DNA from 4 places in the Rhodoferax sp. GW821-FHT09E07 genome. Region 3 is predicted to be linked to each of the others. Evidence: predicted binding sites of a transcription regulator. Region 3 holds the regulator's gene; each other region holds the start of a gene.
The links. The regulator FNR, encoded in region 3, switches genes on or off when oxygen is low (the NO sensors DNR and NnrR bind a similar motif). The targets are predictions, from matches to a motif close to TTGATNNNNATCAA.
Positions count from the first base shown of each region.

Region 1: a site for FNR is predicted at 2,937-2,950, ahead of AC07OE_RS00125 (hemerythrin domain-containing protein). Genes of this name have one in related genera too.
Region 2: a site for FNR is predicted at 3,063-3,076, ahead of AC07OE_RS18215 (TraR/DksA family transcriptional regulator). Genes of this name have one in related genera too.
Region 4: a site for FNR is predicted at 3,177-3,190, ahead of nirK (copper-containing nitrite reductase). Genes of this name have one in related genera too.

Region 1 covers NZ_JBWKOP010000001.1:23,510-29,383, forward strand. The annotation lists gene AC07OE_RS00115 (CRTAC1 family protein) at 1-941, shown strand, start outside; gene AC07OE_RS00120 (vanadium-dependent haloperoxidase) at 938-2,284, shown strand; gene AC07OE_RS00125 (hemerythrin domain-containing protein) at 2,298-2,882, opposite strand; gene AC07OE_RS00130 (DUF748 domain-containing protein) at 3,034-5,874, shown strand, end outside.
Region 2 covers NZ_JBWKOP010000009.1:82,200-88,073, forward strand. The annotation lists gene AC07OE_RS18200 (S-(hydroxymethyl)glutathione dehydrogenase/class III alcohol dehydrogenase) at 1-1,098, shown strand, start outside; gene fghA (S-formylglutathione hydrolase) at 1,098-1,967, shown strand; gene AC07OE_RS18210 (MarC family protein) at 1,968-2,573, opposite strand; gene AC07OE_RS18215 (TraR/DksA family transcriptional regulator) at 2,636-2,992, opposite strand; gene AC07OE_RS18220 (hypothetical protein) at 3,129-3,491, shown strand; gene AC07OE_RS18225 (YcnI family copper-binding membrane protein) at 3,592-4,143, shown strand; gene AC07OE_RS18230 (copper chaperone PCu(A)C) at 4,174-4,632, shown strand; gene AC07OE_RS18235 (PhaM family polyhydroxyalkanoate granule multifunctional regulatory protein) at 4,723-5,382, shown strand; gene AC07OE_RS18240 (FIST signal transduction protein) at 5,413-5,874, shown strand, end outside.
Region 3 covers NZ_JBWKOP010000002.1:509,893-515,766, reverse strand. The annotation lists gene ccoP (cytochrome-c oxidase, cbb3-type subunit III) at 1-636, shown strand, start outside; gene ccoG (cytochrome c oxidase accessory protein CcoG) at 658-2,127, shown strand; gene AC07OE_RS05580 (FixH family protein) at 2,138-2,419, shown strand; gene AC07OE_RS05575 (hypothetical protein) at 2,441-2,674, shown strand; gene fnr (fumarate/nitrate reduction transcriptional regulator Fnr) at 2,678-3,478, opposite strand; gene hemN (oxygen-independent coproporphyrinogen III oxidase) at 3,593-4,993, shown strand; gene AC07OE_RS05560 (sulfite exporter TauE/SafE family protein) at 5,003-5,686, shown strand; gene AC07OE_RS05555 (sensor domain-containing diguanylate cyclase) at 5,724-5,874, shown strand, end outside.
Region 4 covers NZ_JBWKOP010000003.1:295,059-300,932, forward strand. The annotation lists gene AC07OE_RS07175 (high-potential iron-sulfur protein) at 1-36, opposite strand, end outside; gene AC07OE_RS07180 (SCO family protein) at 100-741, opposite strand; gene AC07OE_RS07185 (formylglycine-generating enzyme family protein) at 746-1,534, opposite strand; gene nirK (copper-containing nitrite reductase) at 1,576-3,045, opposite strand; gene AC07OE_RS07195 (Rrf2 family transcriptional regulator) at 3,243-3,695, opposite strand; gene ccoG (cytochrome c oxidase accessory protein CcoG) at 3,840-5,270, shown strand; gene AC07OE_RS07205 (NnrS family protein) at 5,280-5,874, shown strand, end outside.

The sequences.
Region 1 (5,874 bases), on a different contig from region 3:
ACTGGAACCGCTCAGGCACGGCCGCGCTGCGTGTGAGCAATGACCGCGAGTACTACAAGGGGGGCGAAGAGCAGCTCTGGCAGTTGCCCGCTGGCGGGGCCCCCGCGCTCTACACCGCCGCCCAGGGCTGGAAACCGCTGCAGATCTGGGGCATGGGCATTGCCAGCCACGACATCAACGGCGATGGCTACCCCGACGTGTTTTTGACCAGCATGTCCGACAACAAGCTGCAGACGCTGGAGGCTGGCGCGGCCCAGCCACGCTACACCGACATCGCCTTCAAACGCGGTGTCACCGCGCACCGGCCCTATGTGGGCGGTGATGTGCACCCCAGCACCGCCTGGCATGCACAGTTTGCCGACCTGAACAACGACGGCCTGACCGACCTGTTTGTCGTGAAGGGCAATGTGTCCACCATGCCCGACTTTGCGACCCTGGACCCCAACAACCTGCTGCTGCAAAAGGCCGATGGCAACTTTGTGGAAGCAGGCAGCCAGGCGGGGCTGGCCAGCTTCAAGCGTGGGCGCGGCGGCATGGTGGTGGACCTGAATGGCGACGGCCTGCTGGATGTGCTGGTGGTCAACCGCTGGGACAAGGCGCAGGTGTGGCGCCAAACCAGCAGCGGCGCGCCTGCCGAGGCCAGTCACTGGCTGCAGTTGCGCCTGCAGCAACCCGACGGCAACCGCGATGCGGTGGGCGCCTGGGTGGAGGTGAAGCTGGGTGACGGCGATGCGGCCCGCGTGATTCGCCAGGAACTCACCGTGGGCGGTGGCCACGCCAGCGGCCACCTGGGCTGGATGCACTTTGGCCTGGGTGCTGCCAGCGCCGTGCAACTGCGCGTGCAATGGCCGCACGGTGGCTGGAGCGACTGGATGCCCGCCAAGGCCGACGCCTTCTACACCCTCAGCCCCCAAGGTCTCGTGAACTGGAAAGCCCCATGAAAACCCGATTGCTCTCCCTGTGCCTGGTGTGGGCATGTGCTTGCCTGCCCCTGCACGCACAACAAGCCGCGCCCGCCCCACGCCCCGCCAGCGCCTACAGCGCCAGCGTGGCCACTGAATGGTTCAGCCTGGCTTTGCTGCTGACCCAGCAGACCCCGGGTTTCAGTCCACCAGTCGCCTCCCGGGCATTTGCCTATATGGGCCTGGCCTTGTACGAGTCGGTGGTGCCCGGCATGCCGCAGTACCAGAGCCTCGCAGGCCAGCTGAATGAGCTGCAGTCACTGCCCTGGGCCCAGCCCGATGAGGTGCTGCACTGGCCCACCGTGGCGAATGCTTCGTTGGCGACGATGACGCGCATGATGTTTCCCACGGCCAGTGCCGAGAACAAGGCGCGCATTGACCTGCTGGAGCGCAGCTTGCCGCTCAGGTACAGCCAGGACTTTGACCCCAACACCGTGACACCCGAGATCACCAACCGCTCGGAAACCTTTGGCAAGCTCATGGCCATGGCCATCATGACCTGGGCTCGCACCGACGGCGGACACGAGGCCTGGGGCCCGTTGCGGCGCAGCCAGCAAAACTACGTGCCGCCCAGTGGGGAAGGGCAGTGGGTGCCCACGCCCCCGGCGTTTGCACCGGCGCTGTTGCCCTGGTGGGGTGATGTACGCCCCTTTGTGCTGAAGGCCAGCACGGCCTGCGCCGCACCACTGCCCCCGCCGTATTCTGAGAGCCCAAGTTCAGCCTTCTACAAGGAAGCCAACGAGGTCTACCAGGTCAGCAACAAGGCCACGCAAGAGCAGCGCCAAGTGTCGCTGTACTGGGCGGATGACCCCCTGAAAACCCCCACGCCGGCCGGGCACTGGGTCTACATTGCCAACGACTTGCTCAAGCAGCAAAAGGCGGACCTGGCCCAGGCGGCCCAAACCATGGTGCGCCTGAATCTGGCCATGGCCGATGCCTTCATTGCGGGTTGGAAGACCAAGTACACCGTGAGCCTGTTGCGGCCGGTGACCTATGTGCAGCTGGTGATCGACAGCAACTGGGTCCCTACGCTGATGCACACGCCACCGTTTCCCGAATACCCCTCGGGCCACTCGGTGCAGTCGAGTGCGGCGGCCGGCATCCTGGAGGCCGCCTTTGGCGCCAACAAGCCCTTCACCGACAACACCCACAACGACCGCGGTTGGGGGCCGCGCACCTTTGCCAGCTTCCGCGTGGCAGCCGACGAAGCGGCCATCTCGCGCATGTACGCGGGCATCCACTTCCGCAGCGGCATTGAGGGGGGCAAGGTGCAGGGGCGCTGCGTGGCGCAGCAGGTGCTGGCGCTCAAGCTGGTGCGCTAGTGCCGCGCGGTGCTCAGGCGTCGCCCACGCCAATGGGGGCGGGGGCGCGCATGACGATGCGGGTGAACAGGCGGTCGTAGACCGGGTCGCGCGGCTGCTTGCCGGTCAATGGATCGCAGTTGATGGCAAAGGCGGCGTCCAACGCGGCCCAATCCGCCTCGGCCAGCACGGTTTGGGCCACTGGCAGGATGGCGGTTTCCTCCAGCTTCATGTGGGCCAGGTAGTCGGCCACGTAGCGGCGTACCGCAGTGTCAAAGGCCGTGTGGCGGCTGTCCCCCACCAGTTCCCAGGCCAGCAGCAGGTGCTGCAGCTCCCGCACGTTGGCTTCGCTGTGGGCGTGGTCCTTTTCCAGCTGCACGATCACCTCCATGGTTTGCGGGGCCAACCGCGCGACGCGGGGGAACAGCAGGTTGGATTCCTTGGGGTGGTGCAGCTTCTCGGGGAACTCGTCAATGTAGAACAGCATGGCGCGCAGCACATCGAAAAAACACTCGGGTTCGTCACCCGGTCCGCGGTCCAGCATCATCAGCAGGGATTGCAGCATGGCACGCAAGGCCGCGTGTTCGTCTTTGATGGTTTGCAGGCTGGTCTGGGGCATGGCGGTTCTCCGGTGTGGGCTGTGCAAGCTTCCCACGGTAGACGGCCAACGCACTTGATGCAGGTCAATGGCTGTGGTTGTCGTGGCGGCCCGTTACCATCCTGGCTGGGCACGGTGGTGCCGCGTCTAAGCCTTTAGGAACCGTTGTGCCATGACCTCTTTTTCTCCCCGTACCTTCACTTGGTTGCGCCGGCTCGCATGGTCCGTTGCTGGGCTGGTGTCGTTCTGGTGCCTGGCGTGGCTGGCGGTGCCCCCATTGCTCAAAAGCCAAGCACAAAGCCGCCTGACGGCGCTGCTGGGCCGCACGGTGACGGTGGGTGCGGTGGACTTTGCACCCTGGTCGCTGGAACTCACGCTGCGCGATCTGGCGGTGGCCAAGGCGGACGGCAGCGGCCCGCAGTTCAGCGTGGCCCGCATCTATGTGGATGCCGAGCTGCAGTCGCTGCTGCGCTTGGCACCCGTGGTGGACGCGGTGACGGTGGAGGGCCCCACGTTGCAGCTCACCCACCTGGGCAATGGCCACTACGATGTGGATGACATCGTGCAGCGCCTGAGCGCGCCGTCGGACACACCACCCGGCCCCTTGCCCCGCTTCGCGGTCTACAACGTGACGCTGACCGGTGGCAGCGTGGACTACGCGGACCAGAGCCTCAAGGGCCCCGTACGCCAGCACACGCTGCGCGACCTGCAGCTCAGCGTTCCGTTTCTGAGCAACTTCGATTCGCAGCGCGACGTGCTGGTGTCGCCGCGCCTGGCCTTTGTGCTCAACGGCAGCGCGTTTGACACGGCCGCCCAGGGCACGCCGTTTGCCCAGACCCGCAAGGGCGAGGCGCAGATCAAGATCAGCCAGTTGGACCTGAAACCCTACCTGGGCTACCTGCCGGCCGGCCTGCCGGTTCAGCTGCAGGGCGCGGTGGTGGATGCCGAACTCAAGGTCGGTTTTGTGCAAACCCCGGCAACCGCGGTTAGCCTCTCGGGCACTGTGACCCTGAGCCGCCTGGCAGTGGCTGATACGGCGGGCGCACCGCTGCTGGCGGTAGACACCGTGCGCACCGAGCTGGCCGATGTGCGGCCGCTGGAGCGCTCGGTCAAGCTCTCGGCCCTGACCATCACCAACCCGCACTTGCAGGTGGCCCGCACGCACAACGGTCACCTGAATCTGGACTTTGTTTCCGGCAAGCCGGTCCAAAATGCTCCTAAAAAAGTAGCTGTAACTGCAGATTCCACGGGGGCTGCAAGCCAAAAAGACGCTCAAGTGCCAGCCGCAACCTCCTCGGCAGCGCTTGCACCGGCCCCTTGGGCTCTGCAGTTGGACCGCCTGGAGTTGGCCGGCGGAACGGTGGATTGGCTGGACCAACAGACCCAGCCTGCGGCCAAGCTGGCGCTGGCCGACGTAGCACTGACCGCCCAGGGCCTGCAATGGCCCATGGACAAGCCCGCCACCGCCGAAGCCTCGGCCACCGTGTCTGCCAAGGGCACGCCGGCCCGCCTGGGCCTCAAGCTGGGCGGCACGCTGCGGCAGGGCACCGCCGAGGCCACCGTGAACGACCTGCCGCTGGCGCTGGCCACGCCCTACACGGCCCAGTTTCTGGTGCCCACGCTGCGTGGCTTGCTGGACGCCCAGTTGGGCGCCAGCTGGCAGGGTGACCAGGTCAAGGCCACGGCGCAGCGCCTGGCTGTGCGCGACGCGGCACTGGTGGGCGCCAAGTCCGCCGCGGCTGATGGCACAGGCCGGGGCGGCAATGGTCCCTCGTCGTCGGACCTGCCGCAGTTCAAGTTGCTGGAGCTCACCGATGTGCAGGCCGACCCCACGGCGCGCAGTGCGCGCATCGGCAAGCTGCTGCTGCAACGCGCCAGCACTGGCGTGCGCCGCGAGGCCGATGGGCAATGGATGTTCCAGAGCTGGCTCAAGCCCACGGCCGCACCCGCACCTGCAGCAGCGCCAGAAAAACCAGCTGCCGCGGGCGCCCCATGGAAGGTGGCGCTGGGCGAACTGCATGTGCAGGACGCCAGTGCCGTGGTGTCTGACCGTACCCACGCGCGCCCCGTGCGATTGGAGGTGTCGGCCCTGAACCTACTGGTAAAGGACGCGCAGCTGGATGGCAAAAAGCCCGTACCGGTGACGCTGAGCGCTCAGGTGAAGTCTGGACAGGCTGATGCCGGCAGCCTGCGCTACCAGGGTACCGCAGCGTGGGACCCGGTGCAGGTGCAGGGCAGTGTGGAGCTGCTGGAACTGCCCGCCCACGCGCTGGTGCCGTACTTTGCCGACCAGATCAACCTGGACGTGCTGCGCGCCGACGCCAGCTTCAAGGGCCAGCTCCGCTTCGCCAGTACGCCCAAGGGCCCCGAGGTGACGCTGAAAGGTGACGCTCAGCTGGAGGACTTCCGTGCCAACACTGTGCAGGGCCCCAGCGGCGGCATTGCCGAGGAGCTGCTGAGCTGGAAGGCGCTGAACGTGCCCGGCATTGACCTGGCGATGGCGCCTGGCACGGCCACCCGCGTGGCCGTGCGTGAGGCCGCGCTGTCCGACTTTTATGCGCGCCTCATCGTCAGCCCCGCAGGGCGGCTGAACCTGCAGGATCTGATGAAGACACCTGCGCAGGCTGATGCCGCCGCCAGCACTGCGCCCGCACCGGTGGCATCTGCAGCAGTGGCGGCCAGCGCCACGCCTGATGCCCTCATCACCGTGGGCCCCATCAGCCTGGTGAACGGCAAGGTGCTGTTCTCGGACCGATTCATCCAGCCCAACTACACGGCCGACTTGAGTGACCTGACCGGCAAGCTCAGCCAGTTCTCCAGCCAGCCTAGCAATGGCGCTGTGCAGCTGGCCGACCTGGAGCTGCGCGGCCGCGCCGAGGGTACCGCTTCGCTGGAGATCACCGGCAAGCTCAACCCTCTGGCGAAGCCGTTGGCGCTGGATATTGCCGGCAAGGTGCGTGACCTGGAGCTGCCACCGCTCTCGCCCTACGCCGTGAAATACGCGGGCTATGGC
Region 2 (5,874 bases), on a different contig from region 3:
GCCTGGAAAGCAGGCCAGCCCCTGACCATCGAAACCGTGGACCTGCAAGGCCCCAAGTTCGGCGAGGTGCTGGTCGAAATCAAAGCCACCGGCATCTGCCATACCGACTACTACACCCTGAGCGGCGCCGACCCCGAAGGCATCTTCCCCGCCATCCTGGGCCATGAAGGCGCAGGCATTGTGGTGGACGTGGGCCCCGGCGTGACCACGCTCAAAAAGGGCGACCACGTCATTCCGCTCTACACGCCCGAATGCCGCACCTGCAAGTTCTGCCTCAGCCGCAAGACCAACCTGTGCCAGCTGATCCGCGGCACCCAAGGCAAGGGCCTCATGCCCGATGCCACTTCGCGCTTCAGTCTGAATGGCGATCCCATCTTCCACTACATGGGCACCAGCACCTTCAGCAACTACACCGTGGCGCCCGAAATCTCGCTGGCCAAGATCCGCGACGACGCGCCCTTCGACAAGGTCTGCTACATCGGCTGCGGCGTCACCACCGGCATCGGCGCGGTGATCTTCACTGCCAAGGTGGAAGCCGGTGCCAACGCCGTGGTGTTTGGTCTGGGCGGCATTGGCCTGAACGTGATCCAGGGCCTGAAGATGGTGGGCGCGGACAAGATCATCGGCGTGGACCTGAACCCGGCCCGTGAAAAGATGGCGCGTGACTTCGGCATGACGCACTTCCTCAACCCCAAGGACATCGAGGCCGCAGGCGGCAACATCGTCGACGCGATTGTGCAACTGACCGATGGCGGCGCCGACTACAGCTTCGAGTGCATCGGCAACACCAAGGTCATGCGCCAGGCGCTGGAGTGCACGCACAAGGGGTGGGGCCGCAGCATCATCATCGGTGTGGCCGAAGCCGGTGCTGAAATCTCCACGCGCCCGTTCCAGCTGGTCACCGGCCGCAAATGGGAAGGCTCGGCCTTTGGCGGCGCACGTGGCCGCACCGATGTGCCCAAGATCGTGGACTGGTACATGGAAGGCAAGATCAACATTGACAGCCTCATCACGCACACCATGCCGCTGGAAGACATCAACCAGGGCTTTGACCTTATGAAGCGTGGTGAGTCGATCCGCGGTGTGGTGATTTACTGATGGCAGCATTGCCCAGGTTGGAATTGCTCAGCGAACACGCCTGCTTTGGTGGCGTGCAGCGTTACTACCAACACGCCTCCAGCACCATCGGCCTGCCCATGCGCTTCTCGGTGTTTCTGCCGCCGCAGGCGCAGCAGGGCGCGGTGCCGGCGGTCATGTACCTGGCCGGCCTGACCTGTACCGAAGAAACCTTCATGGCCAAAGGCGGTGCGCAGCGCGTGGCGGCCCAACTGGGGCTGGCGCTGATTGCGCCCGACACCAGCCCGCGCGGCGCCGGTGTGCCGGGCGAGGCCGAGTCCTGGGACTTTGGGGTGGGTGCCGGCTTTTACCTGGATGCCGTACAAGCACCGTGGGCCAAGCACTACCGCATGGAAAGCTACCTGCTGGACGAGTTGCTGCCGTTGGTGGGTGCGAGCCAGCCGGTCGATGTCAATCGCCTAGGCCTGTTTGGCCACTCCATGGGCGGCCATGGGGCATTGACTTTGGCGCTGCGCCATCCGCAGCGATTCCAAAGCCTGTCTGCCTTCGCGCCCATATGCGCACCCAGCCAGTGTCCCTGGGGACACAAGGCGTTTGCGGGCTACTTGGGCGAGGACCGCGCGGCCTGGGCCGCGCATGATGCGTCAGCCCTGATGGCCCAACGCAGCGCGCCGCTGTTCGCGCAGGGCATCCTCGTGGACCAGGGGCTGGCGGACAAGTTTCTGGACGTGCAACTGCACCCGCATCTGTTCGAGTCGGCGTGTGCCACGGCGGGCCAGCCTCTCACCTTGCGCCGCCACGCGGGTTACGACCACGGCTACTACTTCATCAGCACCTTCATGGAAGACCACCTGCGCCACCACGCGCAGGGGCTGGGCCTTTCGGTGTAATCAGGTGGCGGCGGCCACCTGTTGCACAAAAGTCTTGATGCCGCGCAGCATCATCTCAATCGCGACCGACACCAGCACCAAGCCCATCAGCCGTTCCACGGCCACGACCAGGCGCGTGCCAATCCAACGCTGAATGCGTTCGGCCGACACCAGCACTACGGCGCTGACCAACATGGTCACGCACAGCGCGCCGATCCACTCCATGCGCCGGTCGGGCTGCTGGGATACCAACAGCAAGACGGTCGCGAGGGCGGACGGGCCAGCGATGGCTGGCACCGCCAGGGGCACGATGAGCGGCTCCGCCATGAGTTCACCCTCGGTCGTGGCTGCAGGGGGAAACACCATGCGCAATGCGATCAGGAACAGGATCACGCCGCCGCCGATCTGCAGCGACAACTCGCTGAGGTTCATCACGCGCAAAAAGCTCTCGCCCACGAACATGAACGTCAGCAGCAGCGCAAACGCAATCAGGATCTCGCGCAGGATGACCTTGGGACGCCGTTCGGGCGCCACGTGTTTGAGCGCGTTGGCAAAAATGGGAATGTTGCCGACCGGATCCGTGATCAGGATCAGCAGAATGGTTGCCGAGGCGAAGGTGTAATTCATCATGGGAGCTGCGCTGGCATCGCCAGCGTCCTCAATCGGGGAAGCGCCCGAGAATAGCAGCGTCAGGCGTGTTCCGCCGCCTCCTGGCAAGCGATGCAGCGCTCTGCCTCGGGGGCTGCGTGCAGTCGCGCATCGGGGATGTCGATTCCGCAATCCACGCAGCGGCCATAGGTGCCTGCCTGCAGGCGCAGCAGCGCGGCTTCCACCTGGCGCAGCTCGGCGCTTTCGTGTTCGTCCAGCGCAAACTCCAGCTCTTTTTCACTCGCTGTCTGGGCGGTGGAGTCCTGGTTGGGGGCAAAGTGTTCGGCAGAGGCCTGGGTTCTGCTCGTGGCGTTGCCACCGCGCAGGGTGGCCAGTTGCGAGCGCAGGGCGTCGCGTTGCTCGAGCAGTTGCAGTTTAAAAAGTTCGTTGGTGGCCATCAGGTACTCCAGGGGAAAAGGGCAAAGTTGCGTTCCATGGGGAGCTTGCGCGCCTGGCGTCGTATCTGCATTGATGTGGGTCAAATGCCGGATGTGGCATGAGGGGCTTGTGGGGCCTGCGTCATAATTCAGCCCCATGTCCGCCCTCCAGTCCCTGCGCCAAACCCGAGCCATCGCCCGATGGATGCTGGTGTGGTTTGCGCTGTCGCTGGGCGCGGCGGTGGCCTCCCCGGTCGTCAACCCACAGGCGCTGACCCTGGTGTGTTCTGCCGCTGGGGTGGTGCAGCTCAAGGCTGGCGCCGATGGCGATGCGCCCCAACCCATGGGCCATACGCTGGATTGCGTGTTGTGCATGGTGGCAGGCGCTCCACCTGCGGCCGCGGTGGCCGTGCATGCGCCCGGCGCCCTCGCCCATGTGCAGCGCAGCGCCCTGGCCCAGCGCCCCGTGGGGGCTGTCGTGGCGGCCTCTGCCGCGCGCGGCCCGCCTGCGCTGGGCTGAACCCTCTCCTTTCTCTTTTATTTTTTGCGAAGCGCTGTCTCCTGGGCGGTGGTTCGCTTGCGCGTCCCCGCAGTGGGCTTGCGCCTCTTTGGTATTCCTTATGACTTCAAAATTTGCTATTCAATTGGTAGCTGCTTGTGCAGCATTGACGGGGGCTAGCGCCTCTTTTGCTCACGTAACGCTGCAAGACCCCGCCGCAGCGGCAGGTGCTGGCTACCGCGCCGTGCTGCAGGTCGGACATGGGTGTGGGGCTTCAGCCACCACCACCATCAAGGTCACGATTCCGGCTGGTTTCAACGCAGCCCAGCCCATGGTGAAGCCCGGCTGGGCGGTGTCCACCCAAGTGGGGCCGCTGGCCCAGCCCTATGACATGCACGGCACCCGCTACACCGAGGGCGTCCAGGAAATCACCTGGACCGCCAAGGGCGCCGAGAACGCCTTGCCCAGCGCGCTGTACGACGAGTTTGTGCTGCGCGGCACCACGCCACGCCAGCCCGGCACCTTGTGGTTCAAGGTCGTTCAGGTCTGCGAAGTCGGCCGCAACGAATGGGTGGAAATCCCGGCCGCCGGCCAGGACGCCCACAGTCTGAAGTCTCCCGCCGCCGCGCTGGAAGTGCTGGACGTCCAGGCCGCCGGCGGCCATGCCCACTGATTCGGCACCCTCAACCCAACGGAGCATTCCATGAAATCCCTGAAACTTTCCATCGCCACATTACTGATCGCTACCGTGGCCGCCCCCCTGTGGGCGCAGACCGTTGACGTCAGCGGCGCCTGGGCTCGCGCCACCGTGCAGGGCCAGAAGGCCAGCGGCGCCTTCATGCAGCTCACCGCCAAAGAGGGCACCCGGCTGGTAGCCGTCTCCACCCCGGTCGCAGGGGTGGCCGAAGTGCATGAGATGAAGATGGAGGGCGACGTGATGAAAATGCGCGCCGTCCCGGGCGGGCTGGAGCTGCCCGCGGGCAAACCGGTGACGTTGAGTCCGGGCGGCTACCACGTAATGCTGATGGACCTGAAGCTGCCACTGCGCAAGGACACCACCATCCCCATGACCCTGGTGTTCCAGGATGCCAAGGGCGTGGAGAGCAAGAAGGAGTTGCAGGTACCTGTGGCCACCAGCACCCCCATGCCGGGCAAACCCTGAGTGGGTACGGGGCTGTGGTGGTGGTCATGGCCCTTGCATTGGGTGTAAGCTGTGCGCAGTGGTCTGGTTCACAGGCCCATTGGAGCAACCATGAGCGATGCAGACACCTCCGGTTTTGGCAAGTTTGTCCCGGGCTTTGACTTTTTGCAGAACCTGGCCAAAGGTGCCGCCACCAACATTCCGCAAATGCCCAACCTCGCCAATTGGGTGGCCCCCACGCTGAATGTGGAGGAGCTGGACAAACGCATCGAAGAGCTCAAAAACGTGCACTTCTGGCTGGAGCAGAACTCCCGCGCACTGGGTGCCACCATCCAGGCGCTGGAGGTGCAGAAGATGACCCTGGCCACGCTCAAGGGCATGAACTTCAACATCGGCGACGTGGCCAATGCGCTCAAGCTCAAGGCGGCCGACTCGGTGGCCAGCAGCGTGCAGCGTGTGACCGAAAAAGCCGCATCGACTGCGAAGACTTTTTCTGATGTGACCGGCAACTCCAAATCCGCCAAGGCGGGTAGCGCTACCGGTCTGGTGGACCCCCTGCAACTGTGGGGCTCGCTGACCCAGCAGTTCCAGAACATTGCTGCCAGCGCCATGAAAGAGGCCACGACCAAAACTGCGGTGGACATGACGAAGAACATGGCCTCCGGTCTGGCCAAGGAAGCGCTCAAGTCGGCTACTGCGGCGGGCAAAAAGGCCGTGACCAAGCGCCCCGCTGCGCGTAAAACCACCGCCCGCAAGACCACGGGCCGCTAAGCCCTCACCTCGTCGTCCAGGCGCAGGCGTATGTCCCTGTTTCCGTACGCCCACGCAACCCACCCGCAATGGCCCATGGCCGCTGCATTGGTGTTGGCGCAGTTGCGCGCACAGATGACGCTGCCAGGTTACGCCACCGCACCGAGCCTTGCCTTGCTCTACATCACCGACCACTACGCCCCCCATGCCCAGGACATCCTGGAGCATCTGAGCGGCGAACTGCCGTTGGTGACCGACTGGTCGGGCACCGTGGGCATTGGTATTGCATCGAACAACGTGGAATATTTTGACGAACCGGCTCTGGCCGTGATGCTGCTGGAACTGCCCAGCCACCAGTACCGCGTGTTCTCAGGCATTGCGCCGTTGGGGCTGGGCTTTGAGGCCCATACCGCGCTGGTGCATGCCGACGGCGAGACGCCCGACCTTGCGGAACTCATCGACGAGATGGCACGGCGCACCGACAGCGGTTACCTGTTTGGCGGCCTTTCCAGC
Region 3 (5,874 bases):
TGGACCCAGGCCAGCCAGTACCAGGCCGAGGTCGAGAAGGGCAACCAGGAGGTTGCACCTCTGTATGCCAAGTTTGCCACCATGAAGCCCGAAGACATCGCCAAGGATCCCCAGGCCCACGCCATCGGTGAACGGCTGTTCATGAACAACTGCGCCCAGTGCCACGGGTCGGACGCGCACGGTTCCAAGGGTTTCCCCAACCTGACCGATTCCGACTGGTTGCATGGCGGTACACCGGACAAGATCATCGAGACCATCACGCTGGGACGCGTAGGTCAGATGCCTCCCATGGCTGCTGCAGTGGGCACGCCGGATGATGTGAAAAACGTGGCCAACTACGTGCTGAGCCTGTCGGGCAGCCCGCACGACTCGGTGCGCGCCGCCCTGGGCAAGTCCAAGTTTGCAGCGTGCGCTGCCTGCCACGGACCGGACGGCAAGGGCAACCAGGCACTGGGCGCTCCCAACCTCACGGACGATATCTGGCTGCACGGCTACGGCGAGAACGCCATCATCTCCATGGTCAACAACGGCAAGATCAATCAGATGCCCGCCCAGGGTGAGAAGTTCAGCCCTGAGCAGATCAAGGTGCTCGCTTCGTATGTTTGGGGCTTGTCCAACGGGGCCGCAGCCAAGTAAAGGCTTTTGTCAGGAATCCGCTTGAACCCCTCCGCCAACGCCCCGCACAACAAGGTGATCCCTATCGCCGTGTCGCCTGACAAGGGGCCGATTGCGCCGCCTGAAGGGGCCGACGCGGAGATGGTCGCCCTGTACGAGGCGCATAAGAAGATCTATCCGCGCAGCGTGACGGGCTTCTTCTCGCGCTGGCGCTGGGCCTGCGTGTTCCTGACGCAGTTGGTCTTCTACGGTCTGCCCTGGTTGGAATGGGGCCAGCGCCAAGCTGTGTTGTTTGACTTGGGCGCGCGGCGCTTCTTCATTTTTAACTTGGTGCTGTACCCGCAGGACTTTGTTTACCTTACCGGCTTGCTGGTCATCTCTGCACTGGGGCTGTTCCTGTTCACCGCCGTGGCGGGCCGCCTGTGGTGTGGTTATGCCTGCCCGCAAACTGTCTACACGGAGATCTTCCTTTGGTTGGAGAAGCTCACCGAGGGCGACCGCTCGGCCCGTATGCGCCGCGATGCCGGACCGTGGACCCCCGAAAAGCTGCTGCGCAAAACGGCCAAACAGTGCTTGTGGATTGGCGTGGCGTTGTGGACCGGCTTCACCTTTGTGGGCTATTTCACGCCCATCCACGCACTGTCCCATGAAGTGCTGGCGTTGACGTTGGGTCCCTGGGAAATTTTCTGGGTTTTGTTCTACGGCTTTGCCACCTATGGCAACGCCGGTTTTCTGCGCGAGCAGGTGTGCAAGTACATGTGTCCCTATGCGCGCTTCCAGAGCGCCATGTTTGACAAAGACACGCTAGTGGTGACCTATGACCAGGAGCGTGGCGAGCCGCGGGGAGCGCGGTCCAAAAAAGCCGATCCCGCCGCCCTGAACCTGGGTGCCTGTGTGGACTGCAGTTTGTGTGTGCAGGTGTGCCCCACGGGCATCGACATCCGCAATGGGCTGCAGTACGAGTGCATAGGCTGTGGCGCTTGTGCCGATGTGTGCGACACGGTGATGGACAAGATGGGCTATGCGCTCGGGCTGGTGAAGTACTCCACCCAAAATGCCGTGAGCCAGCATTGGACCCCCGCCCAGACCTGGCGCCATGTGCTGCGCCCCCGCGTGCTGGTATATACCGGCATTCTGGGAGCGGTGGTCGTGGCCATGCTGGTCAGTTTGTACTTGCGACCCGGCTTCAAGGTTGACGTGGAGCGGGATCGCGGTGCGCTGGCGCGGATTGCCTCAGGCGGTCGTATTGAAAACGTGTTCCGCCTGCAGGTGATGAATGCGACCGAGACATCGCAGCGCTTTCAGATTGCGGTGGAGGGACTGCCAGGGCTGGCCGTGGCTTCAGAGCCCGCCGTCGAAATTGACGCCACGCAGTCACGCTGGGTCGCCGTGCGGGTGCAGTTGCCGTACGAAGGTGCAGCAGCAGGTTCGCACCCCATCCATTTCACGGTAACCGCCGAGCAGGACGGTGCCCGTGTTACCGAAAAATCTGTGTTCATTGTTCCCCGTTAAGGAGATTTTCATGTCCAATCCCGCAGCTGTTGATTCCCGTCCCTGGTGGCAATTTGGCCATGTGTGGCTGGTCGTCTCAGGCCCGCTGACCGTGGTCATCGCCAGCTTCTTTACGTTCTATCTGGCTGCAGTGGGCTCGGACCCACTGGTGGACGAGAACTACTACCAAAACGGTGTGGAGATCAACCGCACCCTGGCGGATACCCCGCAAAGCCTGGCGCCCGCCATGAAGGCCCGCAACCACGCAGCGACCGGGGTAGCAGATCCCATCGCGGCACCCAAGGCGCCCTGACCGGGGCCTGAAAGGAGTCCTATGCGCGGCAAATGGATGGCCATCGTCTGGCCGGCTTTTTTGATGGCCTGCGTGCTGGAGATTTTTGTTTTCGCCGTCGTGGATCCGCAGGATCTGCAGTGGCTGGGACTGCCCTTGGAGCTGCCTCGCAAGGGCGTCTATACCTTGGCTTTCTTCACGTTTTGGGCGGTGACATCGCTGTCCAGCGGCCTCACCGCCGTGCTCAGCCTGAGTGCGGCTGAAGTCAACGAATAAGGCTTAGTTGCAGACCTTGGGGTTGACAATGTCCTTGAGCGCATCGGTGTTGATGATGCGCACATGCCGCTGCTTCACTTCCACAATGCCGTCGTCCACGAACTTGGAGAACGTGCGGCTCACAGTCTCCAGCTTCAGGCCCAGATAGCTGCCAATTTCTTCGCGCGTCATGCGCAACACCAGCTCGGATTGCGAGAACCCCCGAGCATGCAGACGCTGCACCAGGTTCAGCAAAAATGCCGCCAGGCGCTCCTCGGCCCGCATGCTGCCCAGCAGCAGCATGACCCCGTTCTCACGCACGATCTCGCGGCTCATGATCTTGTGCACATGGCGCTGCAGCGCATTCACTTCGCGGGAGAGTTCTTCAATGCGCTCAAACGGCATGACGCAGACCTCTGCGTCTTCCAGTGCAACCGCATCGCAGCTGTGGCGCTCGCTCACGATGCCATCCAGCCCAATGACCTCGCCGGCCATTTGAAAGCCGGTCACCTGGTCACGGCCATCTTCCGAGGCCACGCAGGTTTTGAAAAAGCCAGTGCGAATAGCGTACAGGCTGGTAAAGCGCTCGCCACTGCGAAACAGGGTGTCGCCACGCTTGACCTTGCGCCGGCTGGCCACTACGTCATCGATGCGGTCCAGCTCGCTGGGGCTCAAGCCCAGGGGCATGCACAGTTCCCGCAAATTGCAATTGGAGCACGCCACTTTGATGGTCTGCGGGCTTAGAGGCGCCGTAGACACAGGCGTGATGGCGATGGGCGTTTGGGCCTCGCCTGGTTTTCCGGTCCGCAAAGTTGTTTCAAACATGGTGTTCCCCTGATGCAAGTCAATTATCCGCCTAGCCAAGCGCGTGCGACTTGATTTGGATCAAGTGCAGGGTCCGGCGTTTGCGTCACAGTTGCTGCGTTAGATGGAGCATTCATGAACGCAGTCGCCGAACCCACCTCTGTACCCGAAGGATTGTTGACCCGATTTGACGTTTCAGGGCCGCGTTACACCTCGTACCCCACTGCAGACCGCTTTGTAGAGGCTTTTACCGCCGAAGACTATGCCCAAGCACTGTCACAGCGCCGTAGCGGGGCCGCCGCGCTGGCGCTGCCGCTGTCCCTGTACGTGCATATTCCGTTCTGCGAGTCGCTGTGCTACTACTGCGCCTGCAACAAAATAATCACCAAACACCACGATCGCGCCGCGCCGTATCTGCGCTACCTGAGCCGCGAGGTGGACCTGCACACCGCCGTCATCGGCCGGGGGCAGACCGTCAGCCAGCTGCATCTGGGCGGCGGCAGCCCCACGTTCTTGAACGACGCCGAGCTGGGCGAGCTCATGGGCATGCTGCGGCGCAACTTCAACCTAGTGCCTGGTGGCGAATACTCCATTGAGGTGGATCCCCGCACCATCGATCCACAACGGTTGGACACCCTGGCCGAGCTGGGTTTCAACCGCCTGAGCTTTGGCGTGCAGGACTTTGACCCTGCGGTGCAGAAGGCAGTGCACCGCGTGCAGCCTGCCGACCAGGTGTTTGCGCTGGTGGAAGCCGCGCGCGCCCGGGGTTTTGAATCGATCAATGTGGATTTGATCTACGGACTGCCCCAGCAAAGCCCTGAGTCCTTTGACCGCACCCTGGCCCAGGTAAACCAGCTTCGGCCCGACCGCATTGCGCTGTACGCCTACGCCCATTTGCCCGAGCGTTTCAAGCCGCAGCGGCGCATTGCCACGGTGGCCCTGCCCAGTGCGGCCTCCAAGGTATCCATGCTGTCGCGCTCGCTCGAAGCCTTCATGGGCGCGGGGTACGTGTACGTGGGCATGGACCACTTTGCCTTGCCGGGAGACGCTTTGGCCGTGGCCAAGCGGCAGGGGCGCTTGCACCGCAATTTCCAGGGTTACAGCACCCAGCCCGATTGCGACCTGATCGCGCTGGGCGTGTCCGCCATTGGCCGCATTGGCGCCACCTACAGCCAAAACGCCAAGACGCTGGACGAGTATTACGACTACCTGGACCAGGGCCGCTTCCCCGTAGTGCGCGGCCTGGCCGTCACCCGCGATGACCTGGTGCGCCGCGCCGTCATCATGGCGCTGATGTGCCAGGGCCAGCTGCAGTTCGAGTCCATCAACCTGGCCTTTCTGGTGGAGTTCAAAAGCTACTTTGCCGCCGAAATGAAAGCCCTGGAAACCTTGGTGGAGCAGGGCTTGGTGACGGTGGATGACAGCGGCATCCAGGTCACCGCACAGGGCTGGTTCTTTGTGCGTGCGGTGGCCATGGTGTTTGACAAGTACCTGCAGACGGACCGTACCCGCGCCCGCTTTTCCAAGATCATTTAGCATCGCCGGATGCAAGCTTCTCTGGCGCTCACCGCCCTGATGATGGGCCTGGTGGGTGGCCCCCACTGTGTGGCCATGTGTGGTGCCGCCTGTGCCGGCATCGGGCAGGCGGCCGGTCCGCGCCAAGCCTCTGCGCTCCTCGGGTTTCAATTCGGTCGTGTGCTGGGCTACTCTGCGCTGGGCGCGTTGGCGGCTGCGTCCATGCAGGGCCTGGGCTGGCTCACGGTGCAAAGTGCGGCGCTGCGCCCGGTGTGGTCCATGGTGCATGTGGCCGCGCTGGTGCTGGGCTTGCTGCTGCTGTGGCAGGCGCGTCAGCCGCTGTGGTTGCAGGCCGGCGCCGGTGCCGTGTGGCGGCGTACCCGCAGCCTGGGCCTGCGCTGGGGCCGTGGTGCGCCCCTGTTTCTGGGCATGCTGTGGGCCTTGTTGCCCTGTGGGCTGCTGTATTCCGCGCTGCTGGTGGCTGCACTGGCGGGGGATGTGCTGGCGGGCGCCGGGGTGATGGCGCTGTTTGCCGCCGGTACCTCGGTGACCATGCTGCTGGGGCCCTGGTTATGGTTGCGCTTGCGCGGCGGACAGCTGGGGGATGGGCAGTGGGGTGTGCGTCTGGCCGGGGCCGCTTTGGCGGCCAGTTCGGCATGGGCTTTGTGGATGGGTCTGGTGCACAATCAGGCCCCATGGTGCGTGACTATTTGACTGCGCTCCGACTCACTCCCCAAGGACGGTGCCTCATATGGACAGTGCTGCCCACACGACCGAAGCCTTGCGGCTCTTGGAGTTGCATGGCCTAGGGATCCTGGATACCCCCCCAGAGCAGGCCTATGACGATGTGGTCAGCCTGGCTGCCTTCATCTGCGACACCCCGATTGCACTCATCTCCCTGA
Region 4 (5,874 bases), on a different contig from region 3:
GGAATGGATCACAAAAGTTCTACGGCTGGTTTGCATGGTAAGTCTCCAAGTTTCAAAAAGGGAAAGGGAATTGGATCGGGTCGGACGTGTCCGCCGACCTCATGAACCGGCGGGGACAGAGGTCTGCAATGTCTGCTTCACAAGTTTGATGAATGCCGGGTCTGCGGTGCCGATGCGCTTGGTGCGCCCGACAATCCGTCCCTCGCCATCAAGCAACAGCAGTACGGTGGTGTGGTTGTACTCGCCATCCTGAAGCAATCGGTACTGAATCCCGAGGGTGGCAGCGATCTTGCGCACGCTGGTGGCATCAGTGCGCGCCAGCGTCCACTGGGTGCGGTCCAATTCACGCGCCTCGGCAATCGACTTCAAGGCCGCAACATCATCCCGGGCGGGGTCAAAAGTGATGAGCAGCAACCCAAGCTGTGCGCGCTCCTTGGCGGTGAGTCCCTGCTGGGTCAGCTGCATGGTGTCAATCAGCATGGGACAGACGAACTTGCAGGAGTTGTAAAACATGCTGACCAGCAAAGGCTTGCCGCGTTGGTCCTGCAGCTTGAACGCTCGGTCACTTTGGTCTGTCAACGTTGCTGTCAGCTGGTAAACCGAGTCTCCGGGCAGCGTCTGGGCCGAAGGCGGTGCGACCGTCGTGGTCTGCGCCATGGCGCCAGACAGGAAGACGGTCGCGCTGACCGAGGCAAAACTGCGTAAAAACCGGGAGATTGAATGGTGCATGACGGTTTTCATGGATTTATTTCTCTGCATTGCGGGCGCACCGGAAGCCCAGGTTGTTGGTGGAGTCCGAACCGCCAAGCGATGACAACAAGGCCACGCGCATCAGAACGGCGTAATTGGCGCGGTCTTGCAGGCTGATGGCGCCTGCACCGCAGTACTGGAGTTGGTCTGGGTCACCCTGGTTGCGGCTGTCAGCGCTCACCAAGAGGGCGTTGAAGTCATCGACCCATTCCCAGATCAATCCGTGCATATTCTCGACACCGTAGAAGTTGGCGTCTCCCCCCACATTGCGCGGCGGCATGCTGGACGTCTGGGAGTACCAACCCAGAATTTTGGAGCGCCAAGCCGGGTCTTTGCGCGCATCGGGGCGCGTGGCGTCGGCAGCGGCCACATACTCCCACTCGTACCAGGTGGGCAGCCGCGCGTTCTCACTCTCGCAATACGCTTGCGCCGCGAACCAGCTGACGCTGGTGATGGGCTGGTCAGCGGTTTGCGGGGAGACCGATTGCGCGCTCCATTGATGAAGGTAGCTGCCGTCCGCAAAGACCGCCGGCACACGGCCCCGCTTCCACTGGGGTTGGATCTGCGTGAACCTCAGGTACTCCCCCACCGTGACCGGTCGGGAGCGCATCGCAAAGGCAGGAACCTTCACGGGCACGTCGTCACCGTTTCCACCCGAGAGAACACTGGACACCGTTCCGGCCGGCACCGGCACGTAGCGCCCCTCAGCGGTAGCGGCAAGGCAGAGCTGCAGAGATGCGCACACCAGCCCCGCTGCAGCCCACCCGAAGCAGTTCTTCCACATGGCAGCGGTCGGTATGGCGCAGGGGCCGCACAGGCGCATGGTCAATGCTCGGCAACCGGCTTGGCCACGGTATTGGCGCGCTCGGCTTTCACATCGCTAGCCTTGATTTGCCCCCCCTTGTTGTCCCAGGCGTTCAGCACATAGGTCAGGATGTTGGCCACCTCGTCGTCATTCAGCTGGTTCATGGGTGGCATCACCGAGTCGTATTCCTTGCCATTCACAACGACCTTCCCACTCAGCCCATGGACCACAACGCCCACGGCCCGCTTGGGGTCTGCATGGAGATAGTCTGACTTTGCCAACGGCGGAAATACGCCGGGCAACCCAGCTCCATTGCCTTGGTGACACACCGAGCAAGTGCCATTGAAAAGTGCTTTGCCAGCGTTGACCTGATCCATCAGTGTCAGCGTGCCGCTGGCGGCATTGGCAGTGGCAGTTGCTACCGAAGCGAGGTTGGGCGCATCCCGGTCACCGAGGTACACAGAGTCCACCTCTTTACCGGAATAGATGGCCTTGTTTTCGGGCCCCTCGACCTTCATGATCGCCAGAGCCCCCTTGTTGAATGCCCGGAAGATCGAGTGATCAACCATCACATAGCTTCCGGGAACCTTGGTCTGATACTCCACCACGGCAGCGCCACCGGCGGGTATCAAGGTGGTTTGCACATTGGTCTGGATATTGGAGCCGCCCTCAAAGCGCACCTTATCGAAGATGGCGCCAATCACGTGGAAGCTGGACACCAGGTTGGGCCCACCATTCCCAATGAACAGACGGATTTTTTCGTTGGTCTTGGCCCTGAGCGCCTTGTCTCCCGTCAGCGCACCCTCGGATCCATTGAACAGCACATACGTGGGTTTCTCGTCGATGGCCTTTTCCATGTCGAAGGGTTGAGCCCCCTTCTCCCGGTATTTGCCAGTGGTGTAGAAGTCACCCTGCATGACGTAGTACTCGTGATCCACCGGGGCAAGACCTTGGGGCGGCTCCACCAGGATCAGACCGTACATGCCATTGGCGACATGCATGCCCACAGGGGCCGTGGCGCAGTGGTAGACATAGACGCCTTCATTCAGGGCTTTGAAGGTGAATTGCGATTCATGACCCGGTGCGGTAAAGCTGGAAGCAGCTCCGCCCCCCGGACCCGTGACGCCATGCAAGTCGATGTTGTGCGGCATCTTGCTGCTGGGGTGGTTTTTCAGGTGGAACTCCACTGTGTCGCCCTGTCGCACGCGGATAAAGCTGCCAGGCACGGTTCCGCCAAATGTCCAGAACGTGTAGGTCACGCCCTCGGAAATTGGCATTTCTTTCTCTACCACCTCAAGCTCCACAATGACCTTGACCGGTACCTTGCGGTTGGTAGGTGGCGGCACATTGGGCGGACTGGTTAGCACCGCATGGACCGGCGCACCTTGGGGAGGGCCAAAGTCGCCGGTGTACTTGATGGGGCTTGTTTTCGCGGGTGCCTGCGCAGCCGCCGCGGCAGATCCATACCCGCCGGCAAACGCTATGGCCACGATGGCGCCGGATATCCAGTTCTTCAGTTTCTTGTTCACGGAAGTCTCCTCGGGTTGAAACCCTCAATCTCACTCGGATAAATATGCATGTGAAATACATCTTTATCGTAGTGACAAGGCTGTACCGAAACTTGCGCTAGATCAAATGAACCGTTTTCCCGAACCCGATCTTCCCGATAACCGCCGCCAAATGCGGATCAGCGCACCAGCGTTATGGGCTGAATCTGGAGTGCCTTGCCCAACATCGCGCGGTTTTGCACCAGGTCGGCCAACGTGTAGCCGTCCAGAACCGCGTAGAACGCGTTGACAGCCTCATTGAGCACGCCCCGCAGGCGACAAATCCGCGCAATCGGACAGTTGTCGGGCTCCGAACTGAAGCATTCGGCCGGAATATCACCCGCCTCCGCGATGCGCACAACCTTGCCAACCACAATCTCCCCGGGTGCCAATGCCAGGGCCATGCCGCCACCTTTGCCCCGTACGTTGGAAAGCCAGCCCTGCTGCCCCAGGAAATGGGCCACTTTCATGAGATGGTTTTCAGATATGTCAAATGCGGAGGCGACTTCCGCGATGGTGGCGCGGCGGGAAGGATCCGTTCCCAGGTAAATGAGAACGCGTAGGCTGTAGTCGGTGAAGCTGGTGAGTTTCATGCAGGGCGTCCAATCTGTTTCTAGGTTTTCGCGTATTTTGCCCCGTGACAAGCGCAGGAATACAATACATGTATTTTAAATACATCTAATAAACGACAGCGCTCCGACGGAAATCTTCCCGGGAAGCGCCTTCCTGCCAAACCCATGATCCCCATCATTCCCATTGCCCATTCGGCCCAGTCAGATGAGCTTGTCTCACTGTATGAGAAGCAGATCAAGATTTACCCACGCTCTGTCGGCGGCTGGTACGCCAATTGGCGGTGGGCCATGGTGTGGCTGACCCAGTTGGTGTTCTACGGTCTGCCCTGGTTGCAGTGGAACGGGCGCCAAGCCATTCTGTTCAATCTGTCAGAACGCCGTTTCTATGTACTGGGATTGGTGCTGCATCCACAGGACTTCATCTACCTCGCGGCACTGTTGATCCTCTCGGCACTCGCGCTCTTTTTCTTCACGGCGGTGGCCGGTCGGCTGTGGTGTGGCTATGCGTGCCCGCAAACGGTCTACACCGAAATCTTTATGTGGGCGGAACGCCATACCGAAGGCGACCGCATTGCCCGGATGCGACTCGATGCGGCCCCCTGGGGCTGGGAAAAGATCTGGCGCAAGAGTGCCAAACAGCTTGCGTGGATCAGTATTGGATTGCTGACTGGCTTCACGTTCGTCGGCTACTTCACGCCCGTGCGCGCGCTGCTGGGCGAGCTGCGGGCGATGTCGTTCTCGCCCTGGGAATGGTTCTGGGTGCTTTTCTACGCCTTTGCCACCTATGGCAACGCAGGCTACATGCGCGAGCAGATTTGCAAATACATGTGTCCCTACGCCCGGTTTCAAAGCGCCTTGATCGATATGGACTCTATGGTCATTGCCTACGACACGGAGCGCGGTGAATCACGGGGGTCTCGGCCTCGCAGCGCAGACCCCAAGGCACGGGGGCTGGGGGACTGCATCGATTGCACACTTTGCGTCCAGGTCTGCCCCACAGGCATTGACATTCGCAACGGCCTGCAAAACGAATGCATTGCCTGTGCTGCATGCATCGATGTCTGCGACAGCGTCATGGAGAAGATGGACTACCCCAAGGGCCTGATTCGCTATTCATCTGGCCATGGAATTCAGCAAAAGTTGACCACGTCCGAGATGGTGCGACGCGTCTGGCGACCCCGGGTCTGGATTTATGGAGCCTTGCTGCTCTTGGTGGGAGGCATTTTTGTCGCCAGCTTGGCAACGCGCAAGGGCTTTTCTGTGGATGTCATGAAGGATCGCGGAACCCTGGCGCGCGAGATTTCCAGTGGCACCATTGAAAACGTATACCGCTTGCAGGTGATGAACGGATTGGAGCGTCCCCAGCAGTTCGTCGTAAGGGCGGAAGGCCCCGCTGGAATGGCCATTGCCACTGACACCCGTTTGACGGTCGACTCCACCGCCATTGGAACGCTCACCACGCGGCTCACGCTCCCCCCGGATGCGGCACAGGCCTACCGTGGGCAGTCCTTGCCCATCACCTTCATCGTCCAAGCCACAGACAACGACAGTCGGCCAACGGTGACTGAAAAATCCGTGTTTTACGTACCCCGCTAAGGAACGGCCATGAGCAAGCCCCTGCGCCCATCGACGCTGCGTATCCTGGAACCTGGTTCGCAGGCGTTACGTGGTCTGCCGATGTTTCGTCTGGGCTTTCGCCCTTTCTACCTTTGCGCTGCGTTTTTGGGTACCTTGGCAGTACCGGTCTGGGTCCTCACCTTTCTGGGCTACCTTCCATGGGCACCTGACATGCCCGCTTTTTTATGGCATGCCCATGAAATGCTCTTTGGTTTTGCCAGCGCAGTCGTCATTGGATTTCTGCTCACTGCCGGAAAGGCCTGGACCGGATTGGCAACGCCGCGCGGTCCACTACTTGCGGCGCTGGTCGCACTGTGGGTCGTGGCCCGGTTGGCGGCGGTGCTTGCACCCTATGCCTGGTTTGCCTTGCTGGACGTTGCGCTACTGCCTATCGTGGCCACCATTCTTGTTCGGCTATTTGTGCGGGCAGGCAATACGCGCAATCTGCCCATGGCAGGCATTCTCGCGTTGCTGGGCTTTGCCAATGGCGCCTTCCATTTGGGGGTGCTGGGCGTGCTCGACGTGCCACCAATCACCGCTTTGCATGCGGGATTGGCTCTGCTGGTCATGTTGGAATGTGTGA